2 regions of the Vibrio sp. 1F263 genome follow, and region 1 is predicted to be linked to the other one. Evidence: riboswitches for the same ligand, from Rfam matches in the RefSeq annotation. Region 1 holds a riboswitch; the other holds the start of a gene.
The links. Region 1 has a riboswitch for lysine ahead of lysC (lysine-sensitive aspartokinase 3). Riboswitches for the same ligand answer to the same signal wherever they lie in the genome.
Positions count from the first base shown of each region.

Region 1 (7,661 bases):
GCGTGATACTGACGTTGCCCATTATTTACAGCAACGCCTCTCCTCAAGCCGCATCAGGCCGACTACTGGGATTGTGGGCGGGCTTCGCTTTATTCGTGGTGCTTCAGCAATTTAAATTCAGTAACAAACACAAACAACGCATGTTGTGGTTCATTGTTCTTGCTGTCGTCCTACAAGCACTTTTTGGCTATGTGCAATATTTCTTACTGGAACCTGGCAACCTATTTGGTTATAACACTGCGGCCAATAGACCTTATGGGATATTTCAACAACCGAATGTTATGGCCAGCTTTTTAGCTACCGGTTTTGTGCTTTCAGCTTATCTTTTAGCGAGACAGCCTGCTAAATATAATCGCAAAATTAGCGAGTCATTCTTACTATACCTGACACCAACCTTAACCGTACCTTTGCTGATCATCATTGCATCACGTACAGGATGGTTGGCTGCCGTAATCGGGTTTGTCTGCATTCTGCCTTACCTTTACAAGTTCTCGACCAAGAAGCGCTTCTACGGATGGTGTGTATCAGTGGTAGTCGGTATCGTCGTCGCTTTTTCGGTGATCAGCCTCAGTACAACTGATAGCCTCGCAAGCAAAAGGGCTAACTTAGAAAGCCCACGAGCTTATACCTTTCCGCAAGCGCTCGATATGATGATCGAAAAGCCATTTACAGGGTATGGCTACGGGAAATTCGAATCCGAGTACACGCTATACACAGCTCGCCAGCATCAACTCAACCCAAATTATCATCCCGGCCTTCCTTCAATGGATCACCCACACAATGAGTTCCTGTTTTGGGGGGTTGAGGGCGGAATAGTACCAATCATCGGGATCTTGATTGCTGCGGTGTTGGTGATGTCACGCATAGCTAACTCAGCGAAAGGAACACGTCTAGCACTACTTGCGCTATTCATACCTATACTCTTACATTCTCAGCTTGAGTATCCTTTTTACCACTCGGCGATTCACTGGATAACCTTTATCATTTTGATTTACTGGGTCGACCAACGGGCTTCTCGCCACTATCAGCAGCCGTTTAGTATCGTCAGTAAAACCCTATTCAGAGTGTCGAGCTTAGTCGTTCCTATCTTGGTGAGTTTTTACATGCTGAGTGCCTTACACACCAATTATGTACTCACTAAATTTGAAATGTCTAAGCCGAAAAACCCGGACATTCTTAAGCAGGTAACAAACCCCGTAGTCTGGAAAGATCGCTATGATTGGGACGTGTACAGTACCTATCTAAATATCGGCCTCTACAAAGCCGATCCTAGCCTGATCCAACCTTATATAGATTGGTCGTTAGAGATCATAAAGAGTAAGCCAAGGCCTACTTTCTACAGTAACCTGATTCTCGCGTATCAAGGATTAGGTGATCACAGCAAGGCAGAACAAATTCGTAGTGAAGCGAGCTTCTTGTTCCCAAATCGAGACTTTTCCAAGGTTCAGTATAAGAAGATATCGGAAGCAGAAAACAATATCTCTGCTGCTAAATGATGCCAAGGAATCTAGAGTCATTTTGCTGTAATGACGTTTAGCCTAGACACAAAAAAGCGCACATTCTCTCGTGCGCTTTTCTTTTAAACTTCAATTTATTAGCGTTATTTTAAAACGTCTTGTAACGCTTTTAAGCACAAAGCGACATTCTCTTTTCGAGCGCCATAACCCATTAAACCAATACGCCAAGCCTTCCCAGCCAGAGAGCCCAGCCCAGCACCGATTTCAAGATTATACTCTTCTAACAGCTGCGTTCTTATTTTGGCTTCATCAATCCCTTCAGGGAAGTAAAGCGCATTCAATTGAGGTAGGCGACTCTCTTCATCAACCACAAACTTTAATCCTAGTGCTTCTACGCCTTCTTTAAGCTCTTGGTGCATCGCATGGTGACGTGACCACGCATTATCCAGGCCTTCATTTTTCAATAAAACCAACGACTCATGCAGAGCATATAGGCTGTTCACAGGCGCAGTGTGGTGATAGCTACGCTTACCTTCTCCACTCCAATAACCTAATACCAAGCTCTGATCCAAGAACCAGCTTTGTACGGGAGCTTGACGTGCTTTCATTTTATCGACAGCACGTTGAGAGAACGTCACGGGAGATAAACCAGGTACACAAGACAGACACTTCTGACTGCCTGAATAAACCGCATCGAGTAGCCATTCATCAACCAACAATGGCACACCACCTAATGATGTCACCGCATCCACAATCGACAATGCATCAAACTGGCGAGCGACTGCGGAAATAGCTTGAGCATCCGATAACGCGCCAGTAGACGTCTCGGCATGCACAAATGCGACAGCAACAGCATCAGGGTTTTCTGCCAATGCTTTTTCTACCTTTTTAACGGAAACGGGTTTGCCCCACTCATCATCGACAAGGATCGCTTCACCACCACAACGCACAACATTCTCTCGCATACGTTCACCGAAAACACCATTGCGACAAACAATGACCTTTTCACCAGGCTCAATCAAGTTAACAAAACAGGTTTCCATGCCCGCACTGCCTGGAGCAGAAACGGCAATCGTAAATTCGTTTTCCGTCTGAAAAGCGTATTTGAGAAGTTGTTTAAGCTCATCCATCATCGCAATAAATAGCGGGTCAAGGTGACCAATGGTTGGACGGCTTAAGGCCTGTAAAACTTGAGGAGAAATGTCTGAAGGCCCCGGCCCCATTAACGTTCGGTGTGGCGGATAAAAGCTATCGATAGCAGCAGTGAGTGTTAAATTAAACATGTACATCCCTTACGTTAATGTTGTGAACAATCCACCCTAAAGCAAATTGATTACCTCAGCAATTAGCCATAAGTATTGAGGTCAAACCAGTGTCACATAATTGTTAAAATTATTTTTCAATTATCTCACGTTACGGATTGACATTATTTGCGCAAACACGTTCAATGAAATGGCTATCTAGCAGAAGAGGAGCACTGCCCAGGCAGGTGTTTTGTGGAACCGCATTTCCAATACAAAACATTCATGGGGAGCAGTGCCGAGATAATAAAAGGATGCAGGACCTTTATTATCGGTTGAGCGGGCTGAATCCCGTTAACTGTCGCCATTTCTATATGGTGAAGAGCTTCTGAGGTTACTATTCTAATAATTCCTCTCTTTTTTGCTCTAAAACTCTCTTCGAAAAACATCGGACGTTGGATTACCCAACAGTAATTTTATTTTAGGAAATCGTGGGAGATATATCGTGAGTGCATCTAATGTAGCTGGTTCTTTTAATGTCGCTAAGTTTGGTGGAACAAGTGTTGCCAACTTTGAAGCAATGAGCCGTTGTGCTGCCATTATTGAAAACAACTCAAATACGAAACTGGTCGTGAGTAGCGCATGCTCTGGCGTGACTAACCTGCTTGTTGAACTCGCGAATGGTGTTCAAGATAAAACTCGTCGCCAAGAACTAGTGACACAGTTAACCGACATTCATAATACGATTCTTGCTCAGCTAGCTGACCCAATTAGCATTGAAAAAGATGTGCACTGTATTCTGGATGATATTGCGAGCGCTGCAGAAGCCGCATCATTCCAAGCCAGTACCAAACTCACCGATCACCTAGTGGCATGTGGCGAACTAATGTCGACACATATCCTCGCTCAAATCATTCGCGAACGTGGTACACCAGCGGCTCGTTTTGATATCAGAGAAGTGATGCGCACCAATGATGATTTCGGTAAAGCAGAACCACAACTGGAAGATATTGCAGCCCTTGCACAGCAGAAACTGATTCCACTTTGCCAACAACAAGTTATCGTTACCCAAGGTTTTATCGGTGCCGATAGCGAAGGTAACACCACAACATTAGGTCGTGGCGGCAGTGATTATTCAGCTGCACTGATTGCGGAGTCAGTACAAGCGATTGGCTTAGAAATTTGGACTGATGTTCCAGGCATCTACACCACAGATCCACGCATCGCATCGAAAGCATCTCCTATCCCAGAGATCAGCTTCAGTGAGGCATCTGAGATGGCAAACTTTGGCGCGAAAATATTACACCCTTCAACTCTGGTTCCTGCACTACGCCATCAAATCCCTGTTTTTGTCGGCTCATCAAAATCACCAGAGCTTGGTGGAACATGGATTCGTCAACAAGTTGAAAGCTCTCCTCTGTTCAGAGCGCTTGCCCTACGCTGCAACCAAACCATGGTTACGCTACGCAGCGCTAACATGTTCCATGCCTATGGTTTTTTGGCTAAGGTATTCGAGATCCTGGCTAAACATAAGATCTCAGTCGATCTTATCACTACCTCAGAGATCAGTGTCTCACTTACTCTCGATCAAACCGATACCTCTGGTGGTGCTCCTGAGTTACCTGAAGCCGCTCGCCTTGAGCTTGAAGAGTTGTGTTCCGTAGATATTGAGCACGACCTATGCCTCGTTGCTCTTATTGGTAACAACATGAGCGAAAGCAAAGGCTATGCAAAGCAGGTATTCGGCACTCTAGAAGATTTCAACCTACGTATGATTTGTTACGGAGCAAGCCCACACAACCTATGCTTCTTGCTAGATGAATCTGTGTCTAAGTTGGCGATTCAAAAACTTCATCAAGAGTTATTTGAGTAGATAGTCCGTTTATCATCGACAGATAAATAACTAAATTACAGATACAAAAAGGGTTGCTATTAAGCAACCCTTTCTCTTTTTTACGTTACGAATCAAAGCTCGTTATAGATTCAAACTAGTTAATGTTTGGGCCTAACCACTTCTCAGCTTCCAACATATCCCAACCTTTACGGTCGGCATAGCTATCCACTTGATCCTGTTGAATCTGTGCAATCGCAAAGTATCGGGCATCAGGATGTGAAAAATACATACCAGACACTGAAGCACCAGGCCACATCGCGTAGCTCGTGGTTAGTGACATGTCGATCGCTTTTTCAACATCCATCAACTCCCACAACGTTCCTTTTTCTGTATGTTCTGGGCAAGCAGGGTAACCTGGAGCTGGACGAATACCTTGGTACTTCTCACGAATCAAATCGTCATTAGACAGATCCTCATCCGGCGAGTAGCCCCAAATGTCCTTTCTCACTTCTTTATGCAGGTATTCAGCGAACGCTTCAGCCAATCGGTCAGCAACCGCCTGAATCATAATCGCGTTGTAGTCATCACCGTTGGCTTTGTATTCATCAGCAAGCTCACGCTCGCCGATACCACCAGTCACTGCAAAGCCACCAATCCAGTCCGCTTTACCGCTATCTTTCGGCGCAATGTAATCAGACAAACAGTAGTTAAAACCTTTTGGCTTCTCGGTTTGCTGACGAAGGTTGTGTAAAACCTTTAACACTTCAGTACGAGATTCATCGGTATACACTTCGATATCATCGCCAACGCTGTTGGCAGGGAACATCGCACACATCCCACGAGCTTCAAGTAACTTCTCTTTCTGTACTCGATCCAATAAATCGTTGGCATCTTTGAATAAGCGTTTCGCTTCCTCGCCCACTTCTTCATGATTAAGAATTGCAGGGTATTTACCGACCAATGACCATGTCATAAAGAATGGAGTCCAGTCTATGTACTGGCGCAAAGTTGCCACATCAAAATCATTAAAGATGTGAACTCCCGGCTTAGCGGGTGCCGGTGGCGTATAAGCATCCCAATCGATAGCGACTTTATTAGCACGCGCTCTTTCAAGAGTGACAGGTTTAGTACGAGGCTTCTTACGATTATGCTGATCGCGAACGCGATCGTAATCAATATCCAGTTTCTCAACGAAAGCGGGTTTCAGTTCATCAGAGAGTAGCGAGGTGCAAACACCTACCGCACGTGAAGCATTGTTTACGTAGACCACAGGCTCAGAGTAGTTCTGTTCAATCTTAACGGCTGTATGCGCTTTAGATGTGGTTGCTCCACCGATGAGAAGAGGCAGTTTAAAGCCTTGTCTTTCCATTTCTTTCGCAACATGCACCATCTCATCCAGGGAAGGAGTGATCAAACCCGAAAGGCCAATGATATCGACGTTTTCTTCCTTAGCGACCTTAAGGATTTTTTCACATGAAACCATCACGCCTAAATCGATAATTTCGTAGTTATTACACTGCAAGACAACGCCCACAATATTTTTTCCAATATCGTGAACATCGCCTTTTACGGTCGCAAGTAAGATTTTTCCGTTAGTTGCACCTACGTCTTTGGTTGCATTGATAAATGGCTCTAGATGGGCTACCGCTTGCTTCATAACACGTGCAGATTTCACCACTTGAGGAAGGAACATCTTACCTTCACCAAAGAGGTCACCAACCACATTCATACCATCCATTAATGGGCCTTCTATCACCTCGATAGGGCGAGAGGCATTAACACGAGCTTCTTCGGTATCTTCAACAATAAAGTCGGTAATACCTTTAACTAAGGAATGCTCTAAGCGTTTTTCTACTGGCCAGGTACGCCACTCTAAAGCAGATTTATCTTCAACTTTTCCAACTGCACGCTCTAGATATTCAGTTGCGATATCTAGCAAGCGCTCAGTGGAATCATCTCGGCGGTTTAGAACCACATCTTCAACGGCTTCACGTAAATCCTCAGGGACATTATCGTAAATCTCTAATTGCCCAGCATTTACGATGCCCATATCCATACCGTTTTTAAAGCAGTGGTATAGGAATACTGCGTGGATAGCCTCACGAACGTAGTTATTACCTCGGAATGAGAACGAAACATTCGATACACCACCAGAAATCATCGCATGAGGTAAGTCTCGTTTGATGTCCCCTACAGCTTCAATGAAATCGACCGCATAGTTGTTATGCTCATCAATACCTGTCGCCACAGCAAAAATGTTCGGGTCAAAAATAATATCTTCAGGTGGGAAGCCCACTTCATCAACCAGAATATTGTAGGCATTAGTGCAAATCTCAACCTTACGCTCTCGAGTATCAGCTTGGCCAACTTCATCGAACGCCATCACGATAACGGCAGCACCATATCGGCGAACCAGTTTCGCTTGTTCGACAAACTTCTCTTTCCCTTCCTTCAATGAGATCGAGTTAACGATGCCTTTACCCTGAATACATTTCAGACCCGCTTCAATAACTTCCCATTTTGAAGAGTCGACCATGACTGGCACTTTCGAGATCTCAGGCTCAGACGCACATAGATTAAGGAATTTAACCATACACGCCTCAGCGTCTAGCATCCCTTCATCCATGTTGATATCGATAATTTGAGCGCCATTCTCAACTTGCTCTCGAGCCACACTCAAAGCTTCATCATATAGCTCTTCTTTGATAAGGCGCTTAAAGCGAGCAGAGCCCGTAACGTTAGTTCGCTCACCCACGTTAACAAACAGAGATTCCTTGGATATCGTCAATGGCTCTAAACCAGAGAGACGACAAGAGACGGGTAAATCTGGTAATTGGCGCGGTGTTACACCTTCAACAGCTTCTGCCATTTGGCGTATATGTTCTGGCGTCGTACCACAACAACCACCAATTAAGTTCAAGAAACCACTTTCAGCCCATTCCTTGACGTGTTCAGCCATATCTTCGGGAGAAAGGTCATACTCACCAAATGCATTAGGTAAACCCGCGTTAGGGTGTGCAGAAACATGACATTCAGAGATACGAGACATCTCACCGACATATTCGCGCAATTCATCTGGGCCTAATGCACAGTTCAATCCAAATGAGATAGGTTTTACATGACGAAGGG
Region 1 is NZ_JBGONI010000031.1:55,614-63,274, forward strand. It holds gene ACED25_RS17525 (PglL family O-oligosaccharyltransferase) at 1-1,496, shown strand, start outside; gene ACED25_RS17530 (alanine--glyoxylate aminotransferase family protein) at 1,601-2,740, opposite strand; lysine riboswitch at 2,917-3,094, shown strand; gene lysC (lysine-sensitive aspartokinase 3) at 3,204-4,571, shown strand; gene metH (methionine synthase) at 4,687-7,661, opposite strand, start outside.

Region 2 (7,661 bases), on a different contig from region 1:
CGCTTTGTCTTGTGTCATTTCAAGCAGTTTAACGATGTCTTTACGGTTAACTAAGTTACCTGTTGGGTTATTTGGACTACAAACAAACACCACTTTTACGTTGTCAAGTTGAGCTTCAATAGCAGGAAGATCCAATTGCCATTCAGAAGTCAGAGGCACCACTTTACGCTCAACACCAATCGTCTCTGCACTGATTGCGTACATACCGTAAGTGGGTGGGCAGTAAAGAATAGCGTCTTCGTTCGGCTCACAGAAAGCACGAATCAGTAGTTCAATGCCTTCGTCAGCACCACGAGTAGTCAACGTTTGCTCTGGTGCAACACCCGCATATTGAGCGTAAGCATCGATTAGCTCTTTAGGCTGACACTCGCTGTAGCGATTAAGTCGAGTCAGATTTAAGGTGTACTCGTTATCAAACGGAGATTCGTTGGCGTTCAACCATACATCTCCGCTGCCACCAATGCGTCTTGCAGACAAGTAAGGTGTTAGAGCCTGAACTTGTTTTCTTGCTAACTTTTCCATGCCCTACCCTTATTTCGCTTTATTTAGCTGTTCAAATCGATTTAATTTTTCAACTCGGATGGTCACCGCACGTTTGTGTGCGTCCAAACCTTCGGCTTCCGCCATTGTGACTACCGTTGGCGCTAGGCCTTGTAAGCCATCAGCTGTTAACTCTTGTACCGTCATACGCTTAGAGAAATCCGCCAAACCTAGGCTTGAATAAGTCTTGGTATAGCCGTAAGTCGGAAGAACGTGGTTTGTGCCTGATGCGTAGTCACCTGCAGATTCTGGAGACCAGTCACCCAAGAAGATTGAACCAGCATTGTCTAGTAACGGCAGTAATTCTCGTGGACTCTTGGTCTGAACAATCAAGTGCTCAGGACCATAGAAATTCGAAATCGCAATCGCTTGAGTGATCGATTCAGCAATGATGATTAGACTTGAAGCCAATGCTTGCTGAGCGATGTTCGCACGAGACAGCTCTTTCAATTGCTTCTGAACCGCATCGGTTACTTGGTCGGCAATAACTGGTGATGGTGTTACTAATACAACCTGTGAATCTGGCCCGTGTTCAGCTTGGCTCAGTAGATCAGCAGCAATGAAGTCAGCATCCGCAGTTTCGTCTGCAATCACTAACACTTCAGACGGGCCAGCAGGCATATCAATCGCAGCGCCACGGAAGTCGTTACTTACTTGGCGTTTAGCTTCCGTTACGTAAGCGTTACCTGGGCCGAAGATCTTATCAACCTTAGCCACGCTCTCGGTCCCGTACGCCATTGCAGCAACCGCTTGACCACCACCAACATTGTAAACCTCATCGATTTTACAAAGATTAGCGACATACAAGATTTCATCAGCAATTGGCGGAGGTGAGCAAAGCACAACCTTACGACAACCCGCAATTTGAGCAGGTACACCTAACATAAGAACCGTTGACGGAAGTGGCGCGCTGCCACCCGGAATATAAAGTCCAACAGTATTAATCGCGCGCGTCACCTGCTCACACACAACACCAGGCTGTGTTTCAACCTTAATTGGCTGTGGCTTTTGAGCTTCGTGAAACTTAGCAATGTTGCTGTAAGCTTGCTCCAACGCTTGCTTCATCTCTGGTGTTAGACGAGCACATGCCTCTTCGATCTCACCCGAACTAACTCGGATAGATTCTGGAGTCACACCATCGAACTTTTCAGTCAGTTCCTTAAGTGCGGCATCGCCTTCATTTCGTACTTTTGCAATAACATCAGAAACAGTCGCTGTGATGTTTGCACCTTCAGTAATAGCTGGACGCTCTAATACCGAGTCTTGCTGTGATTCACTTAAAGATTGCCAAACAACGGTTCTCATCGTCACTACCCCATCATTTTTTCGATTGGTAATACTAGAATCGAGCTTGCACCCAACTCTTTCAGCTGTTCCATAGTTTCCCAGAACAAGTTCTCTGTACTTACGAGGTGAACGGCAACTTTGTCTTTGTCTGTAGATAGAGGAAGAACCGTAGGATCTTCAGCCCCAGGTAGTAGAGCTTTGATTTGCTCTAGCTGAGACGTTGGTGCGTGAAGCATGATGTACTTCGACTCTTTCGCTTGTTGAACACCCTGCATACGAGTCAGTAGTTTTTCAATCAATGCCGTTTTGTCTGCATCGAAATCACCAACACGTTGAATCAGTGTTGCTTTAGATTGGAAGATAGCCTCTGCTTCCTTTAGACCGTTTGCTTCTAGCGTTGCACCTGTAGAAACTAAATCTGCGATAGCGTCTGCTAGACCTGCGCGAGGGGCAACTTCAACTGAGCCAGTTAGCATACAAGCGCTGAATTCAACACCCTGCTCGTCCATGTAGGCTTTTAGTAATTGTGGGTAAGTTGTCGCAATACGTTTACCCGCTAGGTCTTGTGGGCCGTTGTATTCTTCATCTTTGTTGATTGCGATAGAAAGGCGGCAACCACCGAAGTCTAAACGACGTAGTGTACGAAACTCTGAAGGCTCCTTTAGAGCGACACGGTCTAGGCGAACTTCTTCTAGTTCATTCTCACCGATAAAACCAAGGTCAACCACACCATCCATGATAAGGCCTGGGATGTCGTCATCACGAACGAGTAACAAGTCGATTGGCATATTTAGTGAATGAACAACTAAGCGCTCACCCATGATGTTAAATTTCACACCACATTTTTTAAGTAGATCTTGGCACTCTTTACTTAAGCGACCTTTCTTTTGAATTGCGATTCTTAGGCGTTGTGTCTGCATTGCTGTATCCCTGTGCAAATATTTGAATTTATTGATTATTTAAAAGTGCTAAAACTAAAAAACCCTCGGAAGACTTTGTCGTCCCGAGGGTTTAAATCTAAATTCTTTGACTTAACCTCCGGGAGAATTCTTGCTCCCGGGTATACGTAAATCTCCCCGAAAGACTAGATAGGGTGATGATGGTGATGAATGTTCATTACTAATTTACGCATACTTATCAGCTCTTAGGTTGTTTGCTGTCTTGTCTCCACACTAACTAAGCTGACACCCTTTTTCAACCATTTATTCGAACTTTTTTCACGAAATTTAAAATTAAATTAACGAACACAAAAAAAGGGAGGCAAACGCCTCCCTTCTCATTATTCAATCAAATGATGATTAGCTTTTACACGTTGCTATCTTGCAACGAGAGAAATAAGCCAATGCAAAACATACCGCAACAAACGTTAGAGACGCTGCGCCAAATGCAATGCCAGTTGATGATGTCATTCCTAGGGTGATAAAACCAATACACGATACGAACGCCACAGACAGCGCGTAAGGGAGCTGAGTCGATACGTGGTCAATGTGGTTACAACGCGCACCTGTAGAAGACAGAATCGTTGTATCCGAGATTGGAGAGCAGTGATCACCAAATACAGAACCCGCAAGAACCGCACTTAGCATAGGAAGAATTAGCGCGATGTCAGAGGCAGCAGCCATGTCACCCGCAATCGGTAACATGATACCGAACGTACCCCAAGATGTACCTGTCGAGAACGCCATTAGGCCAGCAAGAAGGAACAAGATAACCGGTAGCCAGTGGTAATCGATGTTACCTGTTGCTAGAGAGGATAGGTACGAACCTGTTTTCATGTCGCCAATAACAGAACCAATCGTCCATGCAAATACAAGGATAAGGATAGCGCCAAACATTGAGCTTGCACCAATCCACATTGTTCTTGTGATATCAGCCATAGGCAGTTTCTGTTTGAATACCGTTGCTAGCGCAACGAGTAAACCAATAACACCACCGTAAACCAGAGACTTACCTACATCTGTATTTTCAAATGCACCAAGCAAGTTGAATGCTTGATCATCAGCAGTAAGCGCTTGGCCACCGGTGTAAAGCATTGCTGCAACCGTCGCGACGATTAACGCTACGATTGGCATAACGAGATCAGAAACAGAACCGTTTTCGCTCTCTTGAATATCTAGCTCTTCGTTTAGATCGTGCGCTTTCTTTTGATCATTATCACCTTCAAAACCACGGCCTTGAGAGGCTTCGATCTCATGCTCGCGCATTTTGCCAACATCTAAACCAAACCACGCAACGGCAAACACCATTAATAGTGCGAACACAGCGTAGAAGTTCATTGGGATAAGGCGAACGTAAGCACCCAGTGCAGAATACTCTGTCACACCGTGTGTCACTAAGATGCCACCAATGATAGTGATGATGTAAGCACCCCAGCTAGAAGCCGGCATGATCACACACATAGGAGCAGCAGTTGAATCTAGGATATAAGCTAGCTTAGCGCGAGATACGTAGAAGCGGTCAGTTACAGGGCGAGAGATGGCACCTACCGCTAAGCTGTTGAAGTAATCATCAACAAAGATGAATACGCCTAAGAAGGCAGCAAGTAGTTTTGAACCACGTTTGCTTTTAACACGAGACTGTGCCCACTCAGCGAATGCGCGAGTACCGCCAGACAGTGTTAATAATGCCGTTGTCATTCCAAGGATAATTAGGAAAGCAACGATGCTCATGTTCCAAGTGTTAATACCACCATCTTCGATGAAAACACCAGATACTTTAGTAAAGACGTAGCTAGCTGCGTTACCTACTGAGTAGTCAGCAAGTAGAATCGCACCCATGACGATACCGACACCCAAGGAAACTAATACACGACGGGTAACAATAGCAAGAGTCAAGGCAACCAAGGGAGGAAGCAGCGATAAAGGCGATGTTGCAAAATCTATTAAATTCATGATCTTCAAAAACCAGTTTTTTATTTGGCTAGAGATCTACTGCAGATAAACTTGATACGGCTTATCAAGCTCATGTTGAACTAAGCGAAAGGGAAGTGAACACTTCACCCAACCCTACAGTAGCGCTCCATAGTTTAAAATTAAGACTATGGCAGTGTTGTACCTATTGAGCACAACCCCAGCAAATTGCTTAGATATACAATTTACTTCGGCAATTACACCTTTCATTCCCGTTCATTGGCATCACCCCAACGAAAACTACTCTTTATAATTGCACCTCTACGTGCGGTAACATTATTAACCGTGTAAACCAGAGTTTAACAACAGATTAACCAAAGCACCGCATCAGGTAGCCGCAATTGTACCCATCAAGAGCAACAATGCAACATATCATTCCGAGAAAAATAAGCTTTTTGTTAATGAAGTAATCAATAGAAGAATAGTCAACTTTTACGGATTACTCCACTTAACACATATCAGATATCACCTGTTTTTTTTAAGATATTCTTAATAGTTATTATAAGTTCATTAGAAGTCTATCTTTTCATCTTAAAACACTCGTCTCATTTTCTTATTTAAATAACTAATAGAAGAAATACTATTTGTTTTATTCTTAGGCTCTGTTTATTATTAGGAGGATTATTTAGTTTACCTTGATGGGAAATATCATGTCTGAATTAACAAAAACTCTATTAAATATCCGTAGCCTTCGTGCGTTCTCACGTGAATTAACTCTTGAGCAACTTGAAGAAGCGCTAGACAAGCTGACTATTGTTGTACAAGAACGTCAAGAGTCTGAAGCTGAAGAACGCGCAGCAAAAGCAGAGCAAGAAGCTAAGCTTTCTGCTATCGCAGAACAAATTGCAAAAGACGGAATCGATGTTGCCGATCTTATTGCTGCACTTTCTGGTGAAGCAAAATCTAAAACAACAAAATCTAAACGTGCTCCTCGCCCTGCGAAATACAAATACGTAGACGCGAATGGCGACGAAAAAACTTGGACAGGTCAAGGCCGTACGCCTTCAGCTATCCAAGAACAACTAGATGCTGGTAAATCTCTAGAAGAGTTTGCTCTTTAAGGCATCGAGTTTGCTAAGTGAATAATCAATAACCCACTAAGCAATAGAATTAATATTTAAGTCGACTAAAGTATTATTTACGGCTTCAATATATTCAGAAACAAAAAAGGCTCCTTTCGGAGCCTTTTTTATATTTCACTATTAGAAATATAAATGAAAAAGATAAAAATATCTTATCTTTCCCAGTACGCTTCTTCTAGACTATCTTCTCTTTCAGGAAGGCCGCGAGACAAGCGAGGAGAGTGCTGAACCAACACTTCATAACTTGCACGGTTTGAATATTTACAAACTTGTGAGAAAGATGAATACGTTAAAAATGCATGTTGGTGCTTGCTAGAATTCGGTACATTTTCTTTATGATATTTATTTGCTGCCATATCATGTAATAAAGCCGACAGCGCCGCATCCCCTGCTCCATTGGTATTCTTGATCTTTTCTGGACCACCCATGTAAGGCGCGATATGCGAATAGATTTTCGTTGGGTTGTCACATAACTCTTTATGTGCAGGACGGCTAAACTCATAGCGGTTAAATTCTGCAATCGAGCCTGGTAACAACGGCAATGAAGTTTCACGCTTAACCGCGTCTTCAGTATAACCCGCCATAAATAAGCCAACAGGGCCTGCCGTACATAGAACCAAGTCTACCCACTCTAGTGCTTTGTCTGAAGCAGCAAGAGGATCGCTTTCACCTGTTAAAGCTTCAGCTTCATCTTCATTCATTGCAACAACGGTTACGTGCTGTTCCAGGAAATCTTTCCAGAACTCTGGGTCATCTTGAATAACGAATTTAGTACCAAGTGTTAAAACAACAGGTACATCGTATTTCTTCGCGTATTCAATAGCTTTCATTGTTGCTTCAGGCATAGGGTCGCCTGGCTTACAACGAACTAGATACGCTGTTAATACCAAAGCAGAAGCACTTTTGAAGATTTTCTCAGGAATGCTTTCTGGTTTTAATTGGTTCATTTGTCCTTCGCTAATTGCGAAAGTACGTTCACCATCTTCTGTAATTAATGCAAAGCAACGACCAATTGCGCCATCTACCCCTTGTAAATGGTTCAGATCCATTCTGCTTGATGTATTACATAAATAGCGGTAACCGTAGCTACCAATCTTAATATCTTGGCTCATTACACCTAACAGTGTTGAACGGTCATCCGCCAATACTGAGTAATTGTGTAATGTGTTACCGATCGTACCACCAGCGTATTCATTGGTGATCAGGCACTGTTCTTTTAATTCTTGATATAAGGATTCAGCAGCTTCATCACCGATAACCAGTGAGTGTCCCTTACTTAGGCCGTATTTTTCGATTAGCTCAGAACTCACTTTCGCTTCAATATCCACCAAAGTTTGGTCAATACCGATAATATGAGTACGTGACATTCTTTTGCTAGTTTGAGCTTGGCTTACTAAAGGATCACGAGCGTGAACCGGAAAATAGTGCTTTGATTTACGTTGTCCAGGGAATTTCATAAGGCTAGTCTAAGTCAAGGGGAAATAGGTGGCGGATTCTACCGCGCTATATTTAACGCGGCAATCTTTCAAACTATAGCAAACGTTTGCGAGGCTATTTTTTTATTCGCCTTCCATAAAGCTTAAGTCAGGTAGCATACCCAAATGCTCGGCGTAACGTTTTTGATTAAACTCAGCGCCGTTTTTCATTACATCAAATACCTCAATAGCCAGTGCACATGCCATAGCCGCAATCGCCTCTTCACGAGGAGTTCCTGTCATCATTAAACGCATCAGCGTCTCTTTCACTTTCACAGGTTGGCCATCTTCAAGTTGGTTTTCGATAATCTCGATCAACTGTTCTTCTTGCATAAACTCATTTTGTTCAGACATTTTTTATCTCAGGT
Region 2 is NZ_JBGONI010000008.1:155,710-163,370, reverse strand. It holds gene hisC (histidinol-phosphate transaminase) at 1-522, opposite strand, end outside; gene hisD (histidinol dehydrogenase) at 532-1,851, opposite strand; gene hisG (ATP phosphoribosyltransferase) at 1,851-2,747, opposite strand; His leader region at 2,801-2,936, opposite strand; gene ACED25_RS08120 (Na+/H+ antiporter NhaC family protein) at 3,126-4,718, opposite strand; lysine riboswitch at 4,831-5,008, opposite strand; gene ACED25_RS08115 (H-NS family nucleoid-associated regulatory protein) at 5,387-5,797, shown strand; gene ACED25_RS08110 (inosine/guanosine kinase) at 5,971-7,275, opposite strand; gene ACED25_RS08105 (hypothetical protein) at 7,378-7,647, opposite strand.
Region 2: linked by a shared signal. The riboswitch ahead of ACED25_RS08120 (Na+/H+ antiporter NhaC family protein) and the one ahead of lysC (lysine-sensitive aspartokinase 3) in region 1 are both predicted to bind lysine.